2 regions of the Halomonas sp. V046 genome follow, and region 1 is predicted to be linked to the other one. Evidence: predicted binding sites of a transcription regulator. Region 1 holds the regulator's gene; the other holds the start of a gene.

The links. The regulator sigma-54, encoded in region 1, starts transcription at its own class of promoters, with help from an activator protein. The targets are predictions, from matches to a motif close to TGGCACNNNNNTTGCTNT.
Region 2: a site for sigma-54 is predicted at 1,674-1,691, ahead of hmpA (NO-inducible flavohemoprotein). Genes of this name have one in related genera too.

What each region holds. Positions count from the first base shown of each region.
Region 1 is NZ_JBQXYF010000004.1:39,784-51,580, reverse strand. It holds gene lptC (LPS export ABC transporter periplasmic protein LptC) at 1-382, shown strand, start outside; gene lptA (lipopolysaccharide transport periplasmic protein LptA) at 382-918, shown strand; gene lptB (LPS export ABC transporter ATP-binding protein) at 915-1,640, shown strand; gene ACUN9Y_RS06250 (RNA polymerase factor sigma-54) at 1,918-3,336, shown strand; gene hpf (ribosome hibernation-promoting factor, HPF/YfiA family) at 3,607-3,915, shown strand; gene ptsN (PTS IIA-like nitrogen regulatory protein PtsN) at 3,922-4,407, shown strand; gene rapZ (RNase adapter RapZ) at 4,462-5,355, shown strand; gene ACUN9Y_RS06230 (HPr family phosphocarrier protein) at 5,358-5,627, shown strand; gene ACUN9Y_RS06225 (hypothetical protein) at 5,751-6,272, shown strand; gene bioA (adenosylmethionine--8-amino-7-oxononanoate transaminase) at 6,368-7,639, shown strand; gene ACUN9Y_RS06215 (4Fe-4S binding protein) at 7,682-9,076, opposite strand; gene ACUN9Y_RS06210 (FTR1 family iron permease) at 9,073-9,924, opposite strand; gene ACUN9Y_RS06205 (cupredoxin domain-containing protein) at 9,917-10,390, opposite strand; gene ACUN9Y_RS06200 (iron transporter) at 10,479-10,994, opposite strand; gene ACUN9Y_RS06195 (winged helix-turn-helix domain-containing protein) at 11,328-11,663, shown strand; gene ACUN9Y_RS06190 (hypothetical protein) at 11,797-11,797, opposite strand, start outside.
Region 2 is NZ_JBQXYF010000010.1:85,637-97,433, forward strand. It holds gene norR (nitric oxide reductase transcriptional regulator NorR) at 1-1,403, opposite strand, end outside; gene hmpA (NO-inducible flavohemoprotein) at 1,757-2,929, shown strand; gene ACUN9Y_RS14785 (tripartite tricarboxylate transporter permease) at 3,424-4,938, opposite strand; gene ACUN9Y_RS14790 (tripartite tricarboxylate transporter TctB family protein) at 4,943-5,446, opposite strand; gene ACUN9Y_RS14795 (Bug family tripartite tricarboxylate transporter substrate binding protein) at 5,505-6,521, opposite strand; gene ACUN9Y_RS14800 (Ldh family oxidoreductase) at 6,655-7,314, opposite strand; partial or broken gene ACUN9Y_RS14805 (Ldh family oxidoreductase) at 7,364-7,684, opposite strand; partial or broken gene ACUN9Y_RS14810 (NIPSNAP family protein) at 8,055-8,348, shown strand; gene ACUN9Y_RS14815 (thiamine pyrophosphate-binding protein) at 8,425-10,077, shown strand; gene ACUN9Y_RS14820 (alpha/beta hydrolase fold domain-containing protein) at 10,176-11,075, opposite strand; gene ACUN9Y_RS14825 (amidase) at 11,285-11,797, opposite strand, start outside.

The DNA.
Region 1 (11,797 bases):
CACACCACGCCTGGTACATACCCCGCTGGATGATGTCACCCGCCTGGAGACGCCCGATATCGCCCTGATCGATGACAGCGGCAGGAACTGGCTTGCCAGCGCCGAGCAAGGCGTGCTGGGTCCGGACGGCAACCCCCTGACACTGACCGGCAATGCCCATCTGGAGGCGCCAGCCGAGCGATGGCGACTGGACACCGAAACTCTCCATTATGACAACACCGACGGTCACGCCTGGAGCGAGACCCGGGCCGTGCTGCGCCAGCCCCCACAGGAAATGGTCGGTGATCGCTTCGACGCCTGGATCCATGACAACCGCGCCCGACTGACCGACAATGTGACCGGCTACCATCCGCCCAAACCCCAAGAGGAGTCTGCTCAATGATGCGATTGCGACCCGCCCACCTGCTCTCCCTATGCCTGGGAGCAGGCCTGGCCGCCGGCCTCGCCAGCCCCTCTGTCTTCGCCCTGGAAAGTGACCGCAGCGCCCCGATTCAGGTCGAAGCCGATCGCCTCGATCTCGACGATCGTGCCGGCACGGCCGTCTATACGGGCGACGTTCGTATTGTCCAGGGCAGCATGATCCTCACCGGCAACCGGGTAGAGATCCAGCGCAACGACCAAGGACAGCTGACCCGGGCGACGGCCACCGGCCAGCGCGCCTACCTCGAACAGAAACCCTCTCCCGAAGAACCGGTGGTCAAAGGCTGGGGACGTACGGTGATCTACCACGTCGCAGAGCGGCGCATGGAGCTGATCAATGAGGCCGAGCTGCACAAGGCCAACGACACCTTCGATGGTGCCTACCTCGAGTACTTTCTCGATCGCCGTGTGGTACAGGCTCGCTCCAGCGCCGAGGGCGTCGATGGTACCCAGCGCATTCGCATGACCCTGGAGCCGGAGCAGCAAGGCAGCCAATGAAGACACTTCACGCCCGCCACCTGGCCAAGAGCTACAAGCGTCGCCGCGTGGTCCAGGACATCAGCCTGTCCATCGCCCAAGGCAGCATCGTCGGCCTGCTCGGACCCAACGGGGCCGGCAAGACGACTTCCTTCTACATGATCGTCGGCCTGGTGCGCGCCGATGCGGGCACGGTCACCATCGATGACCAGGACCTGAGCCGCGCCGCCATGCACGAACGGGCCCTTGCCGGCATCGGCTACCTGCCCCAGGAAGCCTCGATCTTTCGCAAGCTGTCGGTGGCCGACAACATCATGGCGATTCTCGAGACACGCAAGGATCTGGATCGCGGCGGCCGCGAGTCGCGCCTCGAGCAGCTGCTCGAGGATTTTCACGTGACTCACATTCGCGACAATCCAGGCATGAGCCTGTCTGGCGGTGAGCGTCGACGGGTCGAGATCGCTCGAGCGCTGGCCACGGAACCCGCCTTTATTCTGCTCGATGAACCCTTCGCCGGCGTCGACCCGATCTCGGTGGGTGAGATCAAGACCATCATTCGCCAGCTCAAGGCTCGCGACATTGGTGTCCTGATCACCGATCACAACGTCCGCGATACGCTGGACATCTGCGATCATGCCTATATCGTCGGTGACGGCCAGATCATCGCCGAAGGCGGCGCCGATGCCATTCTCGCCAACCAGAAGGTCAAGGAAGTCTACCTCGGCGAGAACTTCAGGCTCTGACAACCGCCGGGGCCGCGACGACGGTGTGGTACCAAGCGCCACGCCGGATCCTGTCGGCCGAATAACGCCTCTCCCCCGCCACGAAGCCTCCTCTGGCGCGCCTCGGCGAGGCTTTGCGAGCCCCCGCGGGAGACCGCCCGGGTGCTCCGCATTGGGCAACGTCTCTGATCTCGACCACGCACTTCCTTGCGTTAACATCTTATGTTGGCAAGAGCCTTGCATGGTCAAGCACTGGGGGCTAGGGTGGACCTTTCCGTAAGTCGAGTGGATTATCCGCATGTCCTTGAAGGCGTCGCTGCAACTGCGTGTCGGCACCCAGCTCACCATGACTCCCCAACTGCAGCAGGCGATCGCCCTGCTGCAGCTTTCCACTCTGGATCTGCGTCAGGAAATCCAGCAGGCGCTGGAGACCAACCCCATGCTCGAACTCGAGGACGAGTTCGGCGAGCAAGCGGTCAAGGAGGCGCCCGACGACGACTGGTCCGACGAGATTCCGAGCGAGTTGACCGTGGACAGTGACTGGTCGGATACCTATCAGGACCTGGGCACCTCCCCGGCCGGCAGTGGCGAGGGCCCGGATTTCGAGCGCCAGCCGGACGGCCAGTCGTTGCACGACCACCTGCTCTGGCAACTGGCGATGCTCGACATCGCGGCGCGCGACGTCCAGATCGCGGAGAGCCTGATCGACGCGACCAACGCCGATGGCTATCTCGACCAATCCCTCGAGGACATTCACGAGGGCCTCAAGCGCCAAGACCTGGGCGATCTCGAGCTGATCGAAGTGGAAGGCGTATTGACCCGCCTGCAGCGCTTCGAGCCCACCGGCGTCTTCGCCCGAGACCTTCGCGAGTGCCTGATGCTTCAGCTCGACGCCCTGCCCCGCGACACGGCCTTGCTGCCTCAGGCCGGCCGACTGGTACGCCAGTTCCTGGAGGCCCTGGCAGGCGACGACCGTCGCCTGCTCAAGCGCCGACTCGGGCTCGAGGATAGCGAGCTCGATGCGGTCATCGACCTGATCCGCAGCCTCGACCCTCGCCCCTGCAGTGGTTTCGGCGACAGCGGCTCGACCTACGTCATCCCGGATCTCGTGGTACGACACACCCGCGAGGGCTGGCAAGTCGAGCTGAATCCCGACGCCATGCCCAGGCTTCGCATCCAGCCCGACTACGCCGCCCTGATACGTCGTGCCGACAAGAGCCAGGACAACCAGTTCCTCAAGGATCATCTCCAGGAAGCCCGCTGGCTGATGAAAAGCCTGTCGAGCCGCAACGACACGCTGCTCAAGGTCGGGCGCGAGATCATGGTCCGCCAGATCGACTTCCTGGACCACGGGGAAGCCGCGATGAGACCGTTGATACTCGCCGATATCGCCGACAAGGTGGAGATGCATGAGTCGACGATCTCCCGCGTCACAACGCAGAAATTCGTGCATACCCCACGGGGCGTCTTCGAGTTGAAGTACTTTTTCTCGAGTCAGGTGGGTGGCGACGGCGGTAGCGATGCCCATTCCAGCACCGCCATCCGAGCCAGGATCAAGAAGCTCATTCACGATGAGCCTCCACGCAAGCCACTCTCCGACAGCAAGCTGGTCGACCTGCTGGCCGAAGATGGCGTCAACGTGGCACGGCGTACCGTGGCGAAGTACCGCGAAGCGATGAACATCCGCTCTTCCAGCGAGCGCAAGCGGTTGCGGTGACGGGCAGGGAAAGGCCACCCACCCCGGAAAAGATGCGCCGCCCTGACGCTTGTCGAGCGTTGCGTATCGCCCTGGACGATGCTCCCTTCCGGTACCAACCAGCGGTCAGCCAGGCACCGGCCGAGCGCCTATAGCCCACTTGCCACAAAAGCACAACCCCTTGAAAAAACGCCATTGCCGGGCAATTTTGACGAGTGGATGACAGGGGGTTTGCAGGATCGGAAAAAGGGTTACAATCGAGCCATCACCCGCAAGAGCAAGGAGCGTGTCATGCAAGTCAATATCACTGGCCATCATGTGGAACTGACCGACCCCCTGCGTGACTATGTACAGGAGAAGCTCGCTCGCGTTGAGCGTCACTACGATAATATTACCAACGTTCAGGTGACTCTCTCCGTCGAAAAAGAACGCCAGCTCGCCGCCTGCACGCTTCACGCCGCCGGCGCCGACCTGCATGCGGATGCCACGGACATTGACATGTATGCCGCCATTGACGCGCTTGCCGACAAGCTGGATCGCCAGTTGGTCAAGCATAAGGAAAAATCACAGGCCCGCGCCCAAGGCGCCGGCATTCGCTGATCCCTCATGACACTGGACGCCATTCTTCCTCCCGAGCGCACGCTCTACGATGTGCCGGGAGGCAGCAAGAAGAGGGTGCTGGAGTTTTTCAGCACCTTCATCGCGCAAAACACCCCTAGCCTGGATAGCCAGGAAGTCTTCAGCCGCTTGATTGGCCGAGAGCGCCTGGGCAGCACCGGCATCGGCAATGGCGTCGCCATTCCCCATGCCCGCAGCCCGCACTGCAAGGCGCCGATCTGCGGCTTTCTCAAGCTCGCCGAGCCCATCGACTTCGACGCCATCGACGGCGAACCCGTCGACCTGGTCTTCGTGCTGCTGGTGCCCGAGGAGGCCGACGACGCCCACCTTGCGTTGCTCGGTCAGGTCGCCGGCGTGATGAACGATGCCGAGACTCGCCAGCGCTTGCGTCACGCCAGTTCCCAACGCGAACTGCACGAGCGCTTGCAGCAAGCCATCCATCACCACGCCCCCGACAACGACGTCAGCGGCTGAGCAGGCCGCGTCGCGGCGCCCGACCGGGCCCGCTTCGACCAGGAGAAAGATGCCATGCAGCTCGTGATCATCAGCGGCCGTTCCGGCTCGGGCAAGTCGATTGCCCTGCAGGCCCTTGAGGATCTCGGCTTCTACGCCATCGACAACCTCCCGGCGATGCTACTGGGCGCACTGGTCGAGGAGTTGGAAAACGGCCATTCGCGCCGCATCGCCGTCAGTATCGACGCCCGCAACCTGCCGGAGGCGCTCAAGCGCTTTCCGGGTCTGCTGGCCGATCTTAAGCGCAGCGCCATCGACTGCCAGGTCGTCTATTTGACCAGCGATGCCCGCGTGCTCCTCGAACGCTATTCCCATACCCGGCGTCGGCACCCCTTGACGCGCAACACGCAATTGACCCTGGCCGAGGCCATCGACTCCGAAGAGCAGGCACTCACCGGCATCCGCGACCTCGCCGACCTGCTGATCGACACCACGCGATTGTCGGTCCACGAGCTGCGCGGCCGAATCGCCGATCAGGTCGCCGGACACAGCGCCGCCGAGATGACCCTGACGGTCGAATCCTTCGGCTTCAAGCGCGGCGTCCCCCCCGATGCCGATATCGTCTTCGATGCCCGCTGCCTGCCCAATCCGTACTGGGATCCCACCCTGCGTGATTCCACCGGCAGCGATGCGTCGATCATCGCGTTCCTCGAAAGCTATAGCGTGGTCGACGAGATGTACACCGACATCCTGGCCTGGGTGGAAAAGTGGCTGCCCGAGTACCAAGCCAGCCAGCGCAGCTATCTCACCGTGGCCATCGGCTGTACCGGCGGCCAGCATCGCTCGGTATATCTCGCCGAACGCCTGGGCCACGCCCTGGCCGAGAGCCACCCGCGGGTGCGGCTGCGCCATCGGGAACTCGGCCAGCAGCGACGCCTTGGCGCCGCCGTCGAGACCCCGGGAGCCTGATCGTGCCGCGGCGCCTGTTGACCCTGACCAACAAACGCGGCCTTCACGCCAGGGCCGCCACTCGCCTCGTACAGTGCTGCCAACCCTTCGCTGCCCGAGTCACGGTTCATCACGGCACGCTCAAGGGTGACGCCGCCAATATCATGTCGCTACTGATTCTCGCCGCTCCCTGCGGCACCGAGCTGGTGGTGGAAGCCGAAGGTGACGATGCCGATGCCACCCTCGACGCCGTCGAGGCGCTGTTCGACGCCCGCTTCGATGAAGACGTCTGATCGGCCCCGTCTGCCCCAGATCGGCCGCGGCGATCGCCTCACTACCATGATGCTTGTCAACCAGCCCGCACCCGCCGACGTCGGCACCCGACCACCCACGCCTTCACGACCAAGACTGCGCCCATGCAACTGATTCAGACCGGCAAGTACACCGAGGTCCACTTCGACCCGGAACAGGACGTGTTCATCAAGACGTTTTCCCCCAAGCCCTCGGATCGCTGGCGCTATCGGCTCGGCATTCGCCGCTACCCCGGCCACAACTTTCGCTATGTGGCCGCGCGCCTGGCGCGTCTCGGCATCGCCACGCCGAGAATCGTCGAGAGCCAGCGCTATCGCCTGGTCACCGCCAACATCCATGGCATGGCGCTAAAACGCCTGATCCTTGACGATCCGGGCCTGCAACAGCGCTATCTGGACATCCTCATCGCGCTCTACCATGACCGCATTCACTGCCGCGGCCTACATACCAACAACTTTCTTGTCAAGGACGGACAGATCGTCGCCATCGATCTGGACGCCTACAAGGCTCCGCGGGTCTTCACTTACCCCAAGCGTGAGTTCATCGATTGCCTTGGGCGCTCCCTGAAGGACGAGGAGGGCTTCCTGTTCGAGCGTTTCCTCGCGGCGGTGAACGCCGAGCGCTGACGTTCGGTCGCAGCACTGGTAAACTTAATCGGTGAATTTAAGTTTACCAGTGCCACCCCCTCCCTGCGGGTCGGCCACCACGCTACGGAGTCGCGATGTCCTCCCCCGTCTGGCACCCCTACGCCCACCTCAAGACCCAGACACCCGCACCCCGGGTCGTCGGCGGTCAAGGCGCGCACTTTCAGCTCGATAGCGGCGAGCGACTGCTCGATGCGACCTGCTCCTGGTGGTGCATGATCCACGGCTACGGACACCCGCGTCTGGTCAGGGCGATCCAGCAACAGGCCGATAGCCTGTGCCACGTCATGCTTGGCGGTCTGACCCACGACGCTGCCGACCAACTGGCCAGGGAACTGGTGCGCATTACCCCTGCGGGCCTCGAGCATGTCTTCTATTCCGACAGCGGCTCGGTCGGCATGGAAGTCGCGATGAAGATGGCGGTGCAGTACCACCACCTGCAGGGACGGCCCGAGAAGCACCGCATGCTGTCACTGATGAAGGCCTACCATGGCGATACCGCCGGCTGCATGGCGGTGTGTGACCCCGAGGAAGGCATGCACTCGCTGTTTGCCGGCTACCTGCCACAGCACCACTTTGCCCCGGCCCCGACAGCGCCTTACGATGCCACTCTCGAGGAAGTCGACGCCGACCTCATGGCCCTGCGCCGCGTGCTCGAGGCGCATCATCACGAGATCGCCGCGCTGCTCATGGAGCCCCTCTTGCAGGCAGCGGGGGGACTCAACATGACGTCGCCACGCTACGTGAGCGGCGCCCGGGCGCTGTGCGATGAATTCGACGTACTGCTGGTGTTCGACGAGGTGGCGACCGGCTTTGGCCGCACCGGGCGCCTGTTCGCCGCGGATCATGCCGGCGTCTGCCCCGACATCATGGTGCTGTCCAAGGGACTCACCGGAGGCTATCTCGGCCATGCGGCGACCCTCGCCACCGACCGCGTGCATGACGCCTTCATCGGCGACAGCGACCTGCACGCCTTCATGCACGGCCCCACCTTCATGGGCAACCCCCTGGCCTGTCGCGTGGCACTAGAGAGCCTCCGGGTCTTCGAGGAAGACAACTATCTCGACCGCATCGCCCGGCTCAACGCGATCCTCGTCGAGGAACTCGCCGGCGACGAGGCGCTGCGTAGCCACCCCGCGGTGGCCGATGTTCGCACCCTCGGGGCCACCGGCGTGATCGAGGTCCATGACGCCAGCGCCTTGAAAGATGCCGCCGCCATGGCCCGCCAGCGCGGCGTCTGGCTACGCTCCTTCGGTCGCTGGCTCTATACCATGCCGGCCTACATCACCCGCGACGATGAAATGCGCCAGATCATCGATGCCATGAAGGCGCCCTTCCTCACGCGCTGAGTCGATACCCTGGCCTCGGCGCGAGGCCAGGGGCTGGTAGCATCACCAGCCCCAGAACAGCAGCCACCAGGCGCCGAGCACCGGTGCCTGGCACAGCACCGTCGCGAGCCAGGCGAGTCCCCGGCGCAGTCCCGAGGCATAACGCCCGGTCACCTGCCACGCCAGATGGGCACTCCAGGCGGCGGCCAGTCCCATCAACACCACCCTGGCCTCCGCGCGCCACCACAGCGGCAGGCCCTCGGCCTTCAACAGCGCAAGCGTGGTCATCGACAAGCCCAGGAAGACGCCGACACCGGCCAATGGAATCAGGCTATAGGACAGATGGTACAGGCGCCGCCACTGCCAACGCCCCAGCACCCGGTTGGCCACGGCCAGAGCGCCCGCCACCAGGCTACCGAGCAGCGCCGCCGTGAGCGCGATATAGCCCACCAGGCAGGCGCCATCGAGCAGGGTGAAGACGTCATTGTTCGCATCGTAATGGGTCAGCAGCCACCACGGCGTCGTGGTCTCGACCCACCAGCCGCCACCATGATCGAAAAGCCATACCGCCAGGCTCTGCTTGGCGGTGACGAACCAGGGGCTCGCCGACCAGTGAAAGGCACCCACCGCCACGCCGAGCAGTCCGTAGACGATCAACACAAATTCCCACACGTTGGGGGGACGGGCGACCGGCGGTGTGACGACTTCGCTACCGAGGGGCCGCGAGGTCAAGGCAATGGCCCCTTTATAGCCACTGCAGCGCGAGCACATATGGCAGTCACTGGCACTGTCCAACTGCTTGAGCGCGATCAAGGGCGCGCAGTCGGGCGGCGGCATCCGATCCTGCTTGCCGTCGCGCCGGGCACGATTGTAGGCCTCCCACTGGACCTGGTCGGTGCGATAGCTCAAGGGCGACAGCTTGGCCAGCAGCGCGAACACGCCGCTGACCGGACACAGGTGTCGGCACCAGACCCTTTTGCCCTTGCCGTAGACGAGCCCCACCAGGACCGCGGCGACGGTGGATCCTCCCAGCACCAGGGCGGCGGCCTGGGGATATTGGTAAACGCTGACCATTTGACCGTACACCGTGGTCAGCGTGAAGCCGACGAACGGCCAGCCGCCCCAGCGCATCCAGCGGGGAATGCTGCGCCCCAGACCGACCCGACTGGCAGCCTCGGTCAAGGCACCTTCCGGGCAAAGCACACCGCACCACCAGCGCCCCGCCACCACCATGCTGAGCAGCACGAAGGGCCACCAGATGCCCCAGAAGACGAATTCGGCGAACACCGTCAGGTGATTGAAGATGCGCGACTGGGCATCCGGCAACGGTAGCAGCGGCGGTACCAATAACAGCACGGCATAGAACCCGACCACCAGCCACTGAGCCACGATGATGGCGCGGCGACGCCGCCGGAGGACCTGACCGAGAGCCGCCCAGCGCGCGGCTGGCGGCGTCACGACGACGTCGCCTCGGCCTCGGTGAGTCTGGGCCGCGCGCTTGCCCCTCTGGCCAGGAGCCAGACGATCAGCGCAACGTACAGCGCGAAGGCAATAACGACGGTCAGGCACGGCCAGGCGCGATACCCGGCGAAGCTTGCCAGTAGCCCGCCGACACCGATGCCATCATCGAGCCAGGCGCTGGTATCCCACAGCGGATCCGGACCGGTCGGCAGCAGGCCGAGGGTAATCAGGCGCTCGACCGCGGACACCCACAATGACGACGCCAGACACAGCAGCATCACCTCGGTGAGGCGGAAAAATCCTCGCCAGGTACCGAAGCGAGCCCCACATTGCAGCAGCGCGAAGCTGACGAGCCCGGCCAGCAGCCCCGCGCCGGCATACAGCATGAAGGTAGCAAGGGTCCCCTGCTGCGAGGCGGCTGTCCCGACGCCATACAGAAACACCAGCGTCTCGGCCCCCTCCCGAGCCACGGCAATACCGACCAGAACCGCGACCCCCCAGCACTCCGATCGAGACATGCGCTGACTCAGGCCATCGTGCAACCTGGCTGTCATGGCGCCACCGCTACCGCGCATCCACATCACCATGTGCACGATCAGCGCCGCCGCCACCAGCGCCATGACGGCCTGAAACAGCGTCTGGGCGTTGCCCTGAAACCAGTGGCCGACCCCCATCATGCCAAGCCCCAGCAGGCCAGCCACGCCGACCCCACCGAGCACACCGAGCCATAGCCAGCCGAGGGCGTCGCGGCGCTGGCTGCGTACCAGCCAGGCGTAGACGATGCCGACGACCAGAACGGCCTCGACACTTTCCCGCCAGACGATGAAGAACGCCTGCTCATTCATGGCCCGCGCCTCCTTCGGTAAGGCCTTGCTCAGCCTCTTCGACGGCGTCCTCGCCGCGTGGGCCGCCGCTGGCCTGTGTCGGGTCCAGAGCGATGATCACGCCCTGGGCCTCGGGCAGGTGGAACTCATCGAAGATATCGTAGCGTCCTGGGGCCAACGGGTGGACGACCACGAACGAACTGACCCCGGGACCCATTACCTTTTCCTGGCGCAGGCGGCGACTCTCGAATTCCACCGGCGTCGCACCCTCGTTATGAAGCACGATTTTAAACCTTTCGCCTGCGCGCACTCGCAGCTCAGGAGGCACGAGCCGGCCATCACGCAGGGTCAAGGTATAGGACGGCAAGTCGCCAGCCGCCGCCTGAGGGACGACAGCAAACAGGCTCATCAGCGATAGCGCCGCCAACGGCAGCAGATGCCGCCCGGCAAGGCCAGGACGGTCAGCGGTACGACAGAGCAGCAACATCTCGGTCTCCCGGGCGTTGATGGATGGGATTCTCGGCGTGCCGGCCCCGCACCGGGTGGGACCCCACTGCCATGCGTCTACGGGGGCCTCAGTAACCACCCTTCTTGCCAACACCGGCATAGACGAAGTCGTACTCGACGCTAAACGGCTCGTACCAGGGAGCGACCCCGGTTTCCTTGTCGATGTGGCGCATCAACTGGGGCGCCTGAAGGCGATAACTGAGGTGATAGCGGCCCATGCCCTGGAGCGCGACATTGGCCCCGTAGTGGGTCCCGTCGCTGGCAATCATGGGCATCAGGCGGCCCTCGATGGGCTCAGAGCCGTCGTCTTTCTCGAGGCGATAATCGATGGTCAAGAATGGCACCCAGGCACCGGGGGAAAAGCCGTTGGGGTTATCCTCCAAGGCGTGGATATCCGCCTCGAGATGAATGTCGGCATCAATCGCCGCCACCATCGACGCGGGCTCCATGGTGACCGGTTGGAGATACACCGCCGCGATCTCCATGCCGTGCTCAAGCACTGGCTCGCCGATCGGATACTCCAGTGCAAAGGCAGACGACGTCATCAACGCAAGCGGCACACAGGCCCAGGTCAGTCGGTTCACGGGGGGTTCCTTACGAGGTACGGCGCCGGCGTTCGAGGCAAGCCGCTGGCCGGCACCGACGAGCAATCAAGACAAGAACAGTAGTCGCTATGAGAAGCATTCACTGTTGATTGGACGCAGATATGGCTTTCAACGAGCCATCCCTTGCGATGGCTGTCACTATAAGGACCCGGGCTCTGTCGGCCCCTGACCTACGTCAAGCCCATGCCCGGCCCTCACCATTAAACCGCCACTATATGAACCGCCACCATTGCACCGTCACCATTGCACCGTCACCACGGCTGGCCACCCGTCACTCGACGCCCACGCCCCACCCAAGGACAGAAGGCCTGCATGACCACCTCAAACCACCCCCCTTTGAGCAAGACGCGTACCAGTTTCTATCGTCGTCTCTACGTCGCGCATCTCGTCGCCGAAGGCATCGCCAGCGTGCCAGCGATCACCGCCGCCACCGGCATGCCACGACGCACCGCCCAGGACACCCTGGCGGCACTCGAGGAGCTGGATATTCGTTGCCGATTCCACGCCGAACCCGGCCAACGACACAATATCGGCCACTATCGAATCGATGACTGGGGGCCGATCGACCCTCACTGGGTGGCACTGCATCACGACATGCTGCGCCAGGCACTGGGCTATCCAAGGCTCGATCCTGAGTTCGACGGCTAAGGCGCTGGACCTAGGCCGACCACCCGATGGCCAGGCCTGCTCGCCCACAGGCACAGACACAGACAAAGCGAGCACACGTTGCAAGTGCGGTGAAGCAGTACCACCACCGCCCGGCCGAGCGACGAAGGCGAGCT
Region 2 (11,797 bases), on a different contig from region 1:
TCTCGCAGCCCTCCATCGTCGGCGCCTGAATCGCCACCTGGCCAGGCCGGTAGGGTCGACACCTGAGGATCAGGCGCCACCACCGGCGCCAACTGCAGATGGTCATGGCGCAAATTCAGGATCAAGCGGCGTGGCGAGGTTCCACCATGCTCGCCCAGCGCCAGCAGCGCCCCCCGTGAGATCACGTGCTCGAGCTCGCGAGCATTGCCGGGCCACGGCCACTGTGACAAGGCCACTTCGGCTCCTCGCGCCAGGCGCAGGTTGGCCACCCCGAGCCGGCGACGGGTCTGCTCGAGAAAGTGCCCCACCAGCAGCGGGATATCCTCGGGACGGTCACGCAACGGCGGCACTCTGAGCAGGAAAGCCCCCAGGCGATGGTAAAGATCTTCACGAAAGCGCCCGGCGGCGACTTCTGCGGCGAGATCACGATTGGTCACGGCGACGATGCGCACGTCGACCCGGGTCGGCCGCTCACTCCCCAGCGCCTGCACCTCACCGTCCTGCAAGACGCGCAGCAGTTTGGGCTGCAGCGCCAGCGGCATCTCGCCGATCTCATCCAGCACCAGGGTACCGCCGTCGGCCATGGCGAAATGCCCGCGATGATCGGCCACCGCCCCGGAGAAGGCCCCACGCCGATGGCCGAACAGGGCGCTCTCGATCAGCGACTCCGGCAAGGCGGCGCAGTTCACCTCCACCAGGGCGCCGCTGGCACGTGGTGACGCTCGGTGCAGCGCCCTCGCGACGGCCTCTTTGCCGACGCCTGTCTCTCCATGCACGAGCACGCTCATGTCGGTGGGTGCCACCAGCGCCACCGACGCCATCAAGCGGCGCATGGCGACACTGTTCCAGTGCTCGATGGGCGCGCGTCGACGCGAGTCGACCAACACTTCGCTGAGCTGCGAGCGGGTCTGGCTCAGCCGTTCCGCGAGGCGCAGGCAGGTTCCCAGCAGGTTGGCGGCGGCCAGCAGTTCGGTGTCATCGAGGGCACCGAAGCTGCCCGGCGTCACGGCATCCAGCGTCACCAGCCCGACCAGCCGCTGGTCGTCGCGCAGCGCGACACCCAGGCAGTCATGGACGTGACTCATGCTGTCGTCGAGCAGGCCATCGAAGGGATCCGGCAGATCGCTATCGGCAGCGAAGCGACACACACCGGGGTGCTCGGCGATAGCCGCCAGGCGGGGGTGCTCGGCCAACGCGAAGCGGCGTCCGCGAATCCCGTCCGGCAGACCCAGGGCCGCCACCGGACGCAAGGCGTCACCGTCGGCCACCATCAGGGTACTGGCATCCGCCGGCGTGCCCCTGAGCAGCGCGGTCAACAGGCGAGTCCAGGCCTCGTTGAGGCCCGTGGCATCGCCATCGAGCCCGGCGAGGACGTCGCGCAGGCTGTTGAGGAAAGTCACCATCGGCGTGCTCCATCCGGTTGCTGTGCGGTGAGTGGCGGCGGCACCGACCCGCGGCGGTGCCGGTATCGGCGCCGGCTCACCGATCCGCGCCAGTGTCATCATGACACCATAAGGGTCATTATGACACCAAGCTCGCAGTCATTTGGACACTACCAGCGTCTTTCTCGGCATGCTGCCTCCCGCCATCCGCGCAGCGCCCGCCACGATCAGGCGCGTCGCCTGGGCGCTCCTGCCCCGAGACTGCGGCAGGATGGCGCACCCCCCGTAAAAGGGCATGGGAATTGCCTTTTAGGAAGGTACCCGGCAGGCGTCGACAAGACGCCGCCACGTTGACACCCCTGACAGGAGTCACCATGACCACTAGCGCACAAGACGCCATCATCGACGCCACCGCTCCGATCGTCGCCGAGCACCTCGATGCCATCACCGCACGCTTCTATCCGCTGATGTTCGAGCGCTACCCCGAGGTGCGCGCCGTGTTCAATCAGGCCCACCAGGCCGATGGTGGCCAGCCCAAGGCCCTGGCCCGTGGCGTCCTCGCCTATGTCGGCCTGCGCGGCAAGCCTCACGATGTGCAAACTGCCATGGCCTCGGTGATCAGCAAGCATGTGTCCCTCGGCATCCAGCCGAGCCAGTACCCGATCGTCGGCGAGTGCCTGATGGCCGCCATCGGCGAAGTCCTGGGCGATGCGGTCACCGCCGAGATCGCCGACGCCTGGGGCGCGCTCTACAACGATCTGGCGGCACTGCTGATCGCCGCCGAGGCCGAGCGCTATCAGGAATTTGCCCAGCGCCCCGGTGGCTGGGAGGGCCTGCGCGAGTTTCGCATCGCCGCCATGGAACGCGAGTGTGAGGTCATTCGCTCCTTCTATCTCGAGCCGGTGGACGGCGCCCCGGTCGCCGACGCCCTGCCCGGCCAGTACATCGGCCTGCGCCTGACCATCGACGGCGACGTCGTCCATCGCCACTACAGCCTGTCGGGTAGCCCCAACGGTCGCGGCTACCGCATCTCGGTCAAGCAGGAGGCCGGCGGCGTGGTCAGCAACTATCTGCACCAGCGCGCTCGCCTCGGCGATACCCTGGAGCTGCTGCCCCCGGCCGGCGAACTGGTGCTCGACCAAAGCGATGCGCCGGTGATGCTGATCAGCGGCGGGGTCGGCCAGACACCGATGCTGCCGCTGGCGCGCCAGGCGCTCAAGCAGGGTCGCCGGGTGTGCTACGTTCACGCCGCCCGCGACGCCCAGCACCACGCCTTCGTCGGCGAGCTCAGCGCCTTGCTCGCCGAGTACCCCGACCGCCTGACCAAGGTCTGCGCCTACGAGCGGGGCGAGGGAGGCGACGTTCAGGGGCGCCTGGAGCGCGACCTGCTGGCCCGTCTGCTGCCGGACCGCGACGCCCAGTGCTACTTCGTCGGCCCTCAGCCGTTCATGAGCGCGGTCAACCGCTGCCTGAGCGAGCTGGGGGTTCCCGAGAGTCACCGCCGCTTCGAGCACTTCGGGCCGTCGCGTCCGCTGGACGCCGCCTGACTCCCCGTCGGCTCACCTGCGCTCGCCCCGTGCCTCAATAGCGAGGAGCGGTAAGGGCCTGATGCCAAACCCTGCTATCACCTAAAAATGACAAGGCCCTGCGTCGTCAGCGACGCAGGGCCTTGTCGTTGGACGCTATTCCCCAACGTGCAGCCAGGTGTTGTCGTTGGGAGCGCCCCCTCGATACGCAGTCAGGTGTTGTCGTTGGGAGCGCCCCCTCGATACGCAGCCAGGTGTTGTCATTGGGAGCGCCCCCTCGATACGCAGCCAGGTGTTGTCGTTGGGTGCGATTCCTCGATACGCAGTCAGGTGTTGTCGTTGGGAGCGCCCCCTCGATACGCAGCCAGGTGTTGTCATTGGGAGCGCCCCCTCGATACGCAGCCAGGTGTTGTCGTTGGGTGCGATTCCTCGATACGCAGCCAGGCGTTGTCACGCCTGGCTGCAGCGAAGTTCATGACGGGAAACTCAGGCGCGAGGTTCCCGGCCCAGGACGGTCACGCGGGCTGTTGCGCCTGGGGCTTGCGGATCACCATGAAGTAGTAGAACACCGCCGTGAGAGCGATAAAGAACAGGCTGTCGAAGCTGGTGAAGAAGATCATCGGGCTGCCATCGGAGATCGACAGCGAGCGCCGACAATACTCTTCAAGGCTAGGCCCGAGCACGAAGCCCAGCAGCAAGCAGGCGATCGGATAGCCGTTGCGCCGCATGGCAAACGCCAGCACCCCGAACAGCAGCGCCAAGGCCATCTGGAAGATCGAGTAGGTGGCGACGTAACAGCCCACCAGGGCCACCACGGCGATACTCGCATAGAGAACGTCGCGACGGATCGACACGATCCGCACGAAGTACGGCCCCAGCAGGTATAGCGTCAACGGCACCAGTATCAAGGCGCTGACCATCAAGGCCGCAAACATCGGCGCCACCAGCGCCATCTGGGTATCGAGGAACTGAGGACCCGGCTGCAGGCCATTGATCACCAGCACGCCGAGGACGATCGCGGTGGTCGGGTCCCCGGGAATCCCGAACGACAGCATCGGCACGAAGGCACCGCTGCACATGGCGTTGTTGGCGCCCTCTGCGGCGGCGATGCCTTCCACCGAGCCCTTGCCGTAGCGTTCCGGATGCTTGGAGCTGCGCATCGATTCGGCGTAGGCGACGAAGGCCGCCATGGAACCGCCGGCCCCGGGCAGCACGCCCACGGCGTAGCCGATCATCGCCGTCTTGATGTAGCGATAGACACCGATCTCGCGAATCTCGGAAAGCGGCGGAATGAAGTCCCGGCGGCGAATGGCCGCGGCCTTGATGTCGTCACGATCCACGGTGCGGTCGGCCTTGTTCTGAGCCTGCACCAGCAATTCGCTGACGGCGAAGGCGCCGATGACCAAGGGCATGATATCGATGCCCTGCATCAGCACGCCGGTGCCGAAGGTGAAGCGCGTGATGGGCTGCATCACGTCGATGCCTACCGTGGCAACCATGATCCCGAGCGTCGTCGCCACCAGTCCCTTGGGGATGGAATCCCGCTGGGAGATGACGATCACGATCAGGGCGAAGGCGATCAACGAGAACTTGCCTGGCGTTCGGATCAATAGCGCCGCGTCGGTGGCCAGCGGCGCCATCACCATCAGCAGGAGGGCACCGATCGCACCACCGATCATCGACGCCAGCGCCGCATGGCCCAAGGCCTTGGCGCCCTCGCCACGCTGCTGCATGGGATAGCCTTCGATGGCCGTCATCATCGACGCCGGCGCCCCGGGTATGTTGATGGTGGTGGCGGTGATACTGCCACTGCACATCCCGGCCATGAAGATGCTGGCACAGGCTACCAGGGCGGCGGTCACGTCCAGGCTATAGGTCATGGGCAGCAACAGCGCGATGGCCAGCATCGAGGTCAACCCCGGCACGGCGCCGAAGAAGGTACCGATCAAGTAGCCACCGATCATATAGGCGAAGATTTCCGGCTGTGCCAAGGCGGCGAAGCCACCCATCAGGTCGGAGAAGTATTCCATGGCGTCACATCCAGGGGGTCGGCAGACGAACCTGGAACACCAGCTCGAAGAGCCCATATCCCAGCACGGTTATCGCGACGGCAATGGCCAATCGGGCCAGGTGTGCCTTGGCACCCCGGCTCGACCGCCCGAACACCATCATCACGAGATAGGCGTAGACCAGCGTCGATAGCGAATAGCCGAGCGACGAGAAAGCCGCAATGTACCCCGCGGTGAGTACCACAATGGCGAAGGGCCCAAACGCCGAGACACCCGCGTTGCCCGCGGCCGGTTCGCCTTCTTCCGCGTCGCGCTCGACAGCCTCACCGCCGCGCAGGTCGCGCAGCACGGCGCAACCGAGCGCGGCATACATCACCACGCACAGCAGCAGAGGAAAGAAGGATGCGGTCACGCTACCCCGACTGATCGGTGCGCCGATGGCCAGCGCCTGCCACAGGTAGACGGTCGTGATCGCGGCCAGCAGGCCAGGGACGAGCCACTTCCCTCCGAGTAAAGACAGTATTTTCATGGCTTTACCTCCTGAAAAAAGGGAGAGACCCCGCCGCCGAGCGGCGGCGGAGTGCGGATCACTGAAGCACGCCCTCGTCCTTCAGATCATCCATCCGCGCGAACAGGCCTTCCTGGGTCTGTTCGGCCCACTGGGTCACCTCCTCGGCGCCCAGCCAGTTCGGCGTCACGCCCACCTGAACCAGCCAGTCCTGGAACTCCTCGCTCTCGTACGCTTGCTGATAGGCCTGCTCGAGCTTGTCGACCACGTCCTGGGGCAGCCCCTTGGGACCCGCCAGGACCACGAAACTGCCCATCTCGATATCGAGGTCCTTTGCGCTTGCCGGCGGCACGTCGGGGAAGGAGGCGCTCTGGGTATCGGTGAACTCGATCAGCCCCCTGGCATCGCCGGCGGAGATCAGTGACTCGAAGTCGCCGAGGCTGGTCAGGGCAAAGTCGACTTCGCCATTGAGCAGCGCCTCTTTCTGCGGTGCAGCGCCGCCGGGATAGGACACGACCTTGAACTCGACATCGGCCTGGTCCTGGAGCTGGAGCAGCGTCAGGTGGGTGCGCGACCCCATGTTCTGGATCCCGGCACGGATGCTGCCAGGCTCGGCCTTGGCCGCCGCGATCAGGTCTTCATAGCTCTGATAGGGTGAATCGTCGGGCACCACCACGGAATCCGGCTCGCTGGTGATTCGCGCGATCAGCGACAGCTTGTCGATATCGTAACCCGACAGCATGCCTTGCCAAGGCACGGTCACCACGCTGTCGTAGGTCAGGGCGACCAGGTTGTAGCCATCCGGGCGGGCGCCCATCAGCTGCACCAGACCGTTGGCACTCATGCCGCCTTCGATGTTCTCGACGTAGATCGTGCCGGGCAGGGCGTCCTCTGCCAGATTCGAAATCTTGCGCACGATGCCGTCGGTGCCACCACCGGCACCCCAGGGTACGATCATGCGGATATCCTGGGCCGGATAGTCCGCCGCGCTTGCCGTATTCACCGCCACGACCAGCGCACCGACGGCGCCCAGGGTGGTCTTCAAGGTAGTGCTGGCGACGGCCTTGGCCGAGATGTTCGCTTGAGTCTTCAACATGGTGATACTCCCGCTTAGCGTTGTTTTAGGGCATCGCCCGAGCCGTGGCACAGGCGATAGGGACAACCTTGGTTACGCTGTAGTTGTGGTGATCGTCGTTCACTTTCCGGCGCAATGGACGCCGACCGAGTGCCTAGCGCTCGGCCAGGGCCACGACCTCTTTCCAGGTGGCATCGTCCACCTCGACAACGCCGCTTGCGTCCAGTCGGCGGTGCTCGAAGGTCGATTTTCCTGGCCAGCGAACGGCCTGTCCTCGCTCGTCTGGCCGAGCGGCGGCCAGGTGGTCGGTCAGCTCGGCGAGCATCGCTTCACAGGCGTCTTGGCCGCCGAGGTGATCGGGGTCGAAGACCATAAACACTTGGCTGCAGCCGGTACCGCTGCCACGCTGGACCCGGTCGATACGAGTGCTGGTCCGTCCTTGTGACAACAGGGCCGCGAGGGCATCGAGCAGGATCGACAGGCCTGAGCCTTTCCAGTAGCCGGTGGGCAGCAAGCGCCGCGTCGCGGCGATGGCGGCAGGGTCACGAGACAGCTGGCCATGCTCGTCGAAGCCACCATCCACCGGCAGCGCTTCGCCACGCTGCTGCGCCGTGGTCAGCCGTCCGTAGGAGAACTGGGACATGGCCATGTCCAGCACCAGCGGCGTCTGGAGCGACGGCACGGCCATGACCAGAGGGTTGTTGCCGATGCTCTGCTGGGCCGCCCCCCAGGCCGGCATGCAGGATTCGGTGTTGGTCCACAGGATGGCGGCGAAGCCTCGTTCGGCGGCTTGCCATCCGTAGGTCCCCCCCACGCATCCAATGGGTGGTATTACGCACCGCCACCAGCCCCATGCCATGCTCCCGCGCCAGTGCCATGGCCCGGTCGGTGGCGGCCACCGCATTCTTCACCCCGATGCCACAGCCGCCGTCATAGACCTCGAGCGCCCCCAGCGCCGTCACCGGCACCAGCGTCGCATGGATATCCACCCAGCCCCGGGTCACGTAGTCGACGAACCTGGCGATACGCCCGATGCCGTGAGAGGCGACGCCATCCCGCGTGCTCTCGGCATGGACGCGAGCGCACTGTTCGGCATCCTTGGCCGCCAGCCCCGCTTTCAGCAGGGCCTGCTCCAACGTGGCGACAAGGTCGACAAAGGCGATAGCGGGCATGGGGCCTCTCATCGGCGAAATAAGTGGTTGCTGGTGTGCGCCTTCCTGCGACCGACGGCAGCGGCAGCATGGTCGGCGCGTGATGACCGCGGGGGCACCAGGTGGCGCATGCCGGGCGCTGCTAGCAGGCAGCTTGGCCGGGAGGACGCGAGTAGGTAATACATCATACAAATAGCTAGTGGGATCAAGAGTAGGCCTCGGGTGAAGAACGTGATATTGAACTTTAGTGGGGTCACCGGCCGCCGGCGCAGCGCCCCCGCCACCAAAGTCGCATAACGCTCAATTTGTATTACGTACTACAAATAGATTGGCCCCGACGCCCGGCTCGCCATGCCGGCTCCTTTGCGACCGGGCCGCGGCGACCGCCATTCAGGAGCCCCTAATGCGGGTTGATCTACGCACCGGCACCATGGCGCTCGACCGCGGAAATGCCGTCCTCGCGCTCTGCGAGCGCCGGCCGACCCACCAGAAGCCTGTCGGTGAGCCGATCGGCCATGGCGTCGCCGCACCAGGCACACGCCCCTCGGTTATTCACCTACCGGGCGACAAGACTGCCGCCGGCCGCGAGCGGTACCGCACAACGATGGAACAGGCCCCCGGCTGGATCGCCTATCGTAAGGAGAGTGCCGAGGCGGGCAACGTGCAACACCAGCCCAACAAGCCCATTCGCTCGATACGCTTCTCACCGCTGCAAGTCGTCTCTGCCGATCGCGCCCACGGCCATCGAATTCATGTTCCAGGAAGAGCACTCCATGACAGACGAGACCCACCAACACGGCGGCCAGGTTCTGGTCGCTTCGCTGAAGGCCCAAGGCGTCGATCGCGCCTTCTGCATTCCCGGCGAGAGCTTTCTCGCTGCCCTAGATGGCCTGTACGACTCGGACATCGAGACCATTGTCGCCCGTCACGAAGGCGGCGCCGCGATGATGGCCGAAGCCGACGCCAAGCTCACCGGCCGCCCCGGCATCGCCTTCGTCACCCGTGGTCCCGGCGCCACCAATGCCTCGAGCGGCGTCCACGTCGCCTTCCAGGACTCCACGCCGATGATCCTGTTCGTTGGCCAGGTCGCCCGCGACCAGCGCGACCGCGAAGCCTTTCAGGAAGTGGACTACGGCGCCATGTTCGCGCCCCTGGCAAAGTGGGTGGCGACCATCGATCGCGTCGAACGCATTCCCGAATACGTCAGCCACGCCTTCCACGTGGCGCAGAGCGGGCGTCCGGGGCCGGTGGTGCTGGCCCTGCCGGAAGACATGCTGTCCTCGCCCTGCTCTGCCCGGCCGGTGGCCCAGGCGGTCGTGCCCAGCGGCGAGGCATCAAGCGGCGACGTCGGCGCCATCATCACGCGCCTGTCCCAGGCCGAGCGCCCTCTGGTCATCGTCGGCGGCGGCGGTTGGTCGGCCGAAGCCTGCCAGGCGCTGGCGCGCTTCGCCGAGATCTGCGAGGTGCCGGTCGGGGCCTCGTTTCGCTGTCAGGACTACCTCGACAATCGCCATCCCAACTACGTCGGCGACATCGGCATTGGCATCAACCCGGCACTGGCGCAACGGGTTCGCGACGCCGATGTCATCCTCGCCCTCGGCGCGCGCCTTGGCGAGATGACGACCAGCGGCTATACCCTGCTCACCCCACCAGTGCCGGAGCAATGCCTGATCCACGTGCATGCCGACCCCAGCGAAATCGGCCGGGTCTATCGCCCTGAGCTTGCAGTGGTGGCCCGGGCCGGTGTCCTGGTCAAGCAGCTGGCGAGTCGCGCCGAGGCTCCTCGCGTGGCACGCCGCGACTGGGTCGCCAAGGCGCGTGCAGACTTCGATACCTGGCAGCAGCTCGAAGCCACGCCAGGGGCGCTGCGCATGGAAAATGTCGTCAACCATCTCAACCAGGCGCTGCCCGATGACGCCATCCTGACCAACGGTGCCGGAAACTACTCGGCCTGGCTGCACCGCTACTACCGCTACCGGGGCTGGCGCACCCAGCTCGCCCCGACCTCCGGCTCCATGGGCTATGGCCTGCCCGCGGCCGTGGCCGCCAAGCTGCGCTACCCCCAGCGTGAGGTGATTTGCCTGGCCGGCGACGGCTGCTTCCAGATGGTGTCCCAGGAGTTCGGCACCGCCTGCCAGTACGGCGCCAACCTGATCGTGCTGATCTCCAACAACGGCATGTACGGCACCATCCGCATGCACCAGCAGCGCAAGTATCCGCAGCGTCCCTCGGCCACCGACATGGTCAACCCTGACTTCGCCGCCCTGGCCCGCGCCTATGGCGCCTTCGGTGCCGTCGTCACCCGGGATGACGAGTTTCCCGAGGCCCTCGCGCAGGCTCGTCGGGCCGGCACACCGGCGATCATCGAGCTACGCATCGACCGCGAGGCGCTCGCCCCGCGGCTGCGCCTGGAGCAAGAAGCTTGAGGCACCACCGCAACGCCACCGACGGCGCCGAAAGGCCGACGAGGCGAGTCAAGGCGCCGTGATATGAGGCGGGTCAAGGCGCCGTAATACGAGGCGGGTCAAGGCGCCGTAATGCGAGGCGCCAATTGGCGCTCGAGGAAGTCGGTAGCGGCGTCCATGGCCCCTGCGCGGGTCAGAAACGCCGTAATATGGCCACGCAAGCGCTGCACATAGAGCTCGCTGTCGACGCCTTGCGCCTTGAGCTCGGCATAGAAGTCTTCGGCGTGATCCAGCGGCACCAGCGAGTCCCAGCCACCATGAAACAGGAAGAACGGCGGGGCCCCGGGATGGACGTGATTCACCGGCGACGCCAGCCGGTACCGATCGGGCACCTGGGCCCGGGTGCCGCCCAGCAGTTGCTTCACCAACCGGCCATCGTCGAACTTCATCAGGTCGGTGGGCGTGCCGCCGGCAACGACCGCCGCCAGACGCGTATCGTCGCCACCATAGGGGCGATCCAATTCCTCGCCTTGCCCGGCGATCAGCGCCAGCAGGCTGACCGAGTGGGCGCCCGAGGAGTACCCCACCCCGGCGATGCGCGAGGTATCGATGCGCCACGGCTCGGCATGGCGATGGATCCAGTGCATCGCCTGCTGCAGGTCCTGAATGCGAGCCGGGAAGCGGTACTCCGGTGCGAAGCGGTAGTCGACATTGATGGCGACGAAGCCATGACTCGCCAGGCGCTCGGCGACCGCGGCCATGTCGGTCCGACTGCGCCCCTCCCAACCACCGCCGTGAACCACCAGCGCCGCAGGCCGAAGCCCCGGCGTATCGGGCAGATAGACATCGGCCCGTAGCGACTCGGGCCAGTCATCCGGTGAGTAGCGCAGGTCTTCCCGCAGGACGAAATCGGCGTCATCCGGCCAACCGGGCGACGCCTGTCGGGAAGGCGCATCGAGGTGGCTAGCGCAGCCACCCAGCGTAAACAACACGACCAGCAGTCCCAGGACCAAGCGCATGACGGCTCCCCGTTTGGCGGCATCGACAACCTCGTATTGCCCAGGGTATACGCGCCGTCGACCGCTATGGATGCGCCGACGTCACCCGCCATCGCCCACCGCATGCGCCGATTCGCGACACGGCGTTGTGGCCACCATGCACCGAACCATAGACAGTGAGATCAGCAAGGCGATGCCCTGCTGGCAATACAGCGAAAGGCGGCCAACGGCTAGGTCATCGCCGGCGGCGTCAGTCGCGGCAGCCGCGCTTGCAGCAGCTGGGCCGCCTGCATCACCTTGTCGTCGCGAAATTTTGGCCCTACCAGGTGCAGGCCCACCGGTAACCCTCTGTCATCCAAGCCGCACGGCAGCGAAGCCGCCGGCTGTTGAGTGAGGTTGAAGGGGTAGCTGAACGGTGTCCATTCCATCCACTCACGATAAGGCCCGCCAGGCGGCACGTTGTGGCCGACGGCGAAGGGACCGATCGGCAGCGTCGGGGTGATCAACAGGTCGTAGCGCCGATGAAACTCGGCCATGGACGCGGTCAGCTCGGCACGATGACGCCTGGCCGCCAGGTACGCACTGAGCGAGACCTCCGCCCCACGCCTGGCGATATCCAGAAAGCCGGGATCCAGCGCGGCCTGCTGTTCTTCATCGAGTCCCTCCACCACCTGGGACGCCCCGGCAAACCACAGCGTGTTGAACGTCTCCAGCGGATCGCTGAACCCGGGGTCCACCCAGTC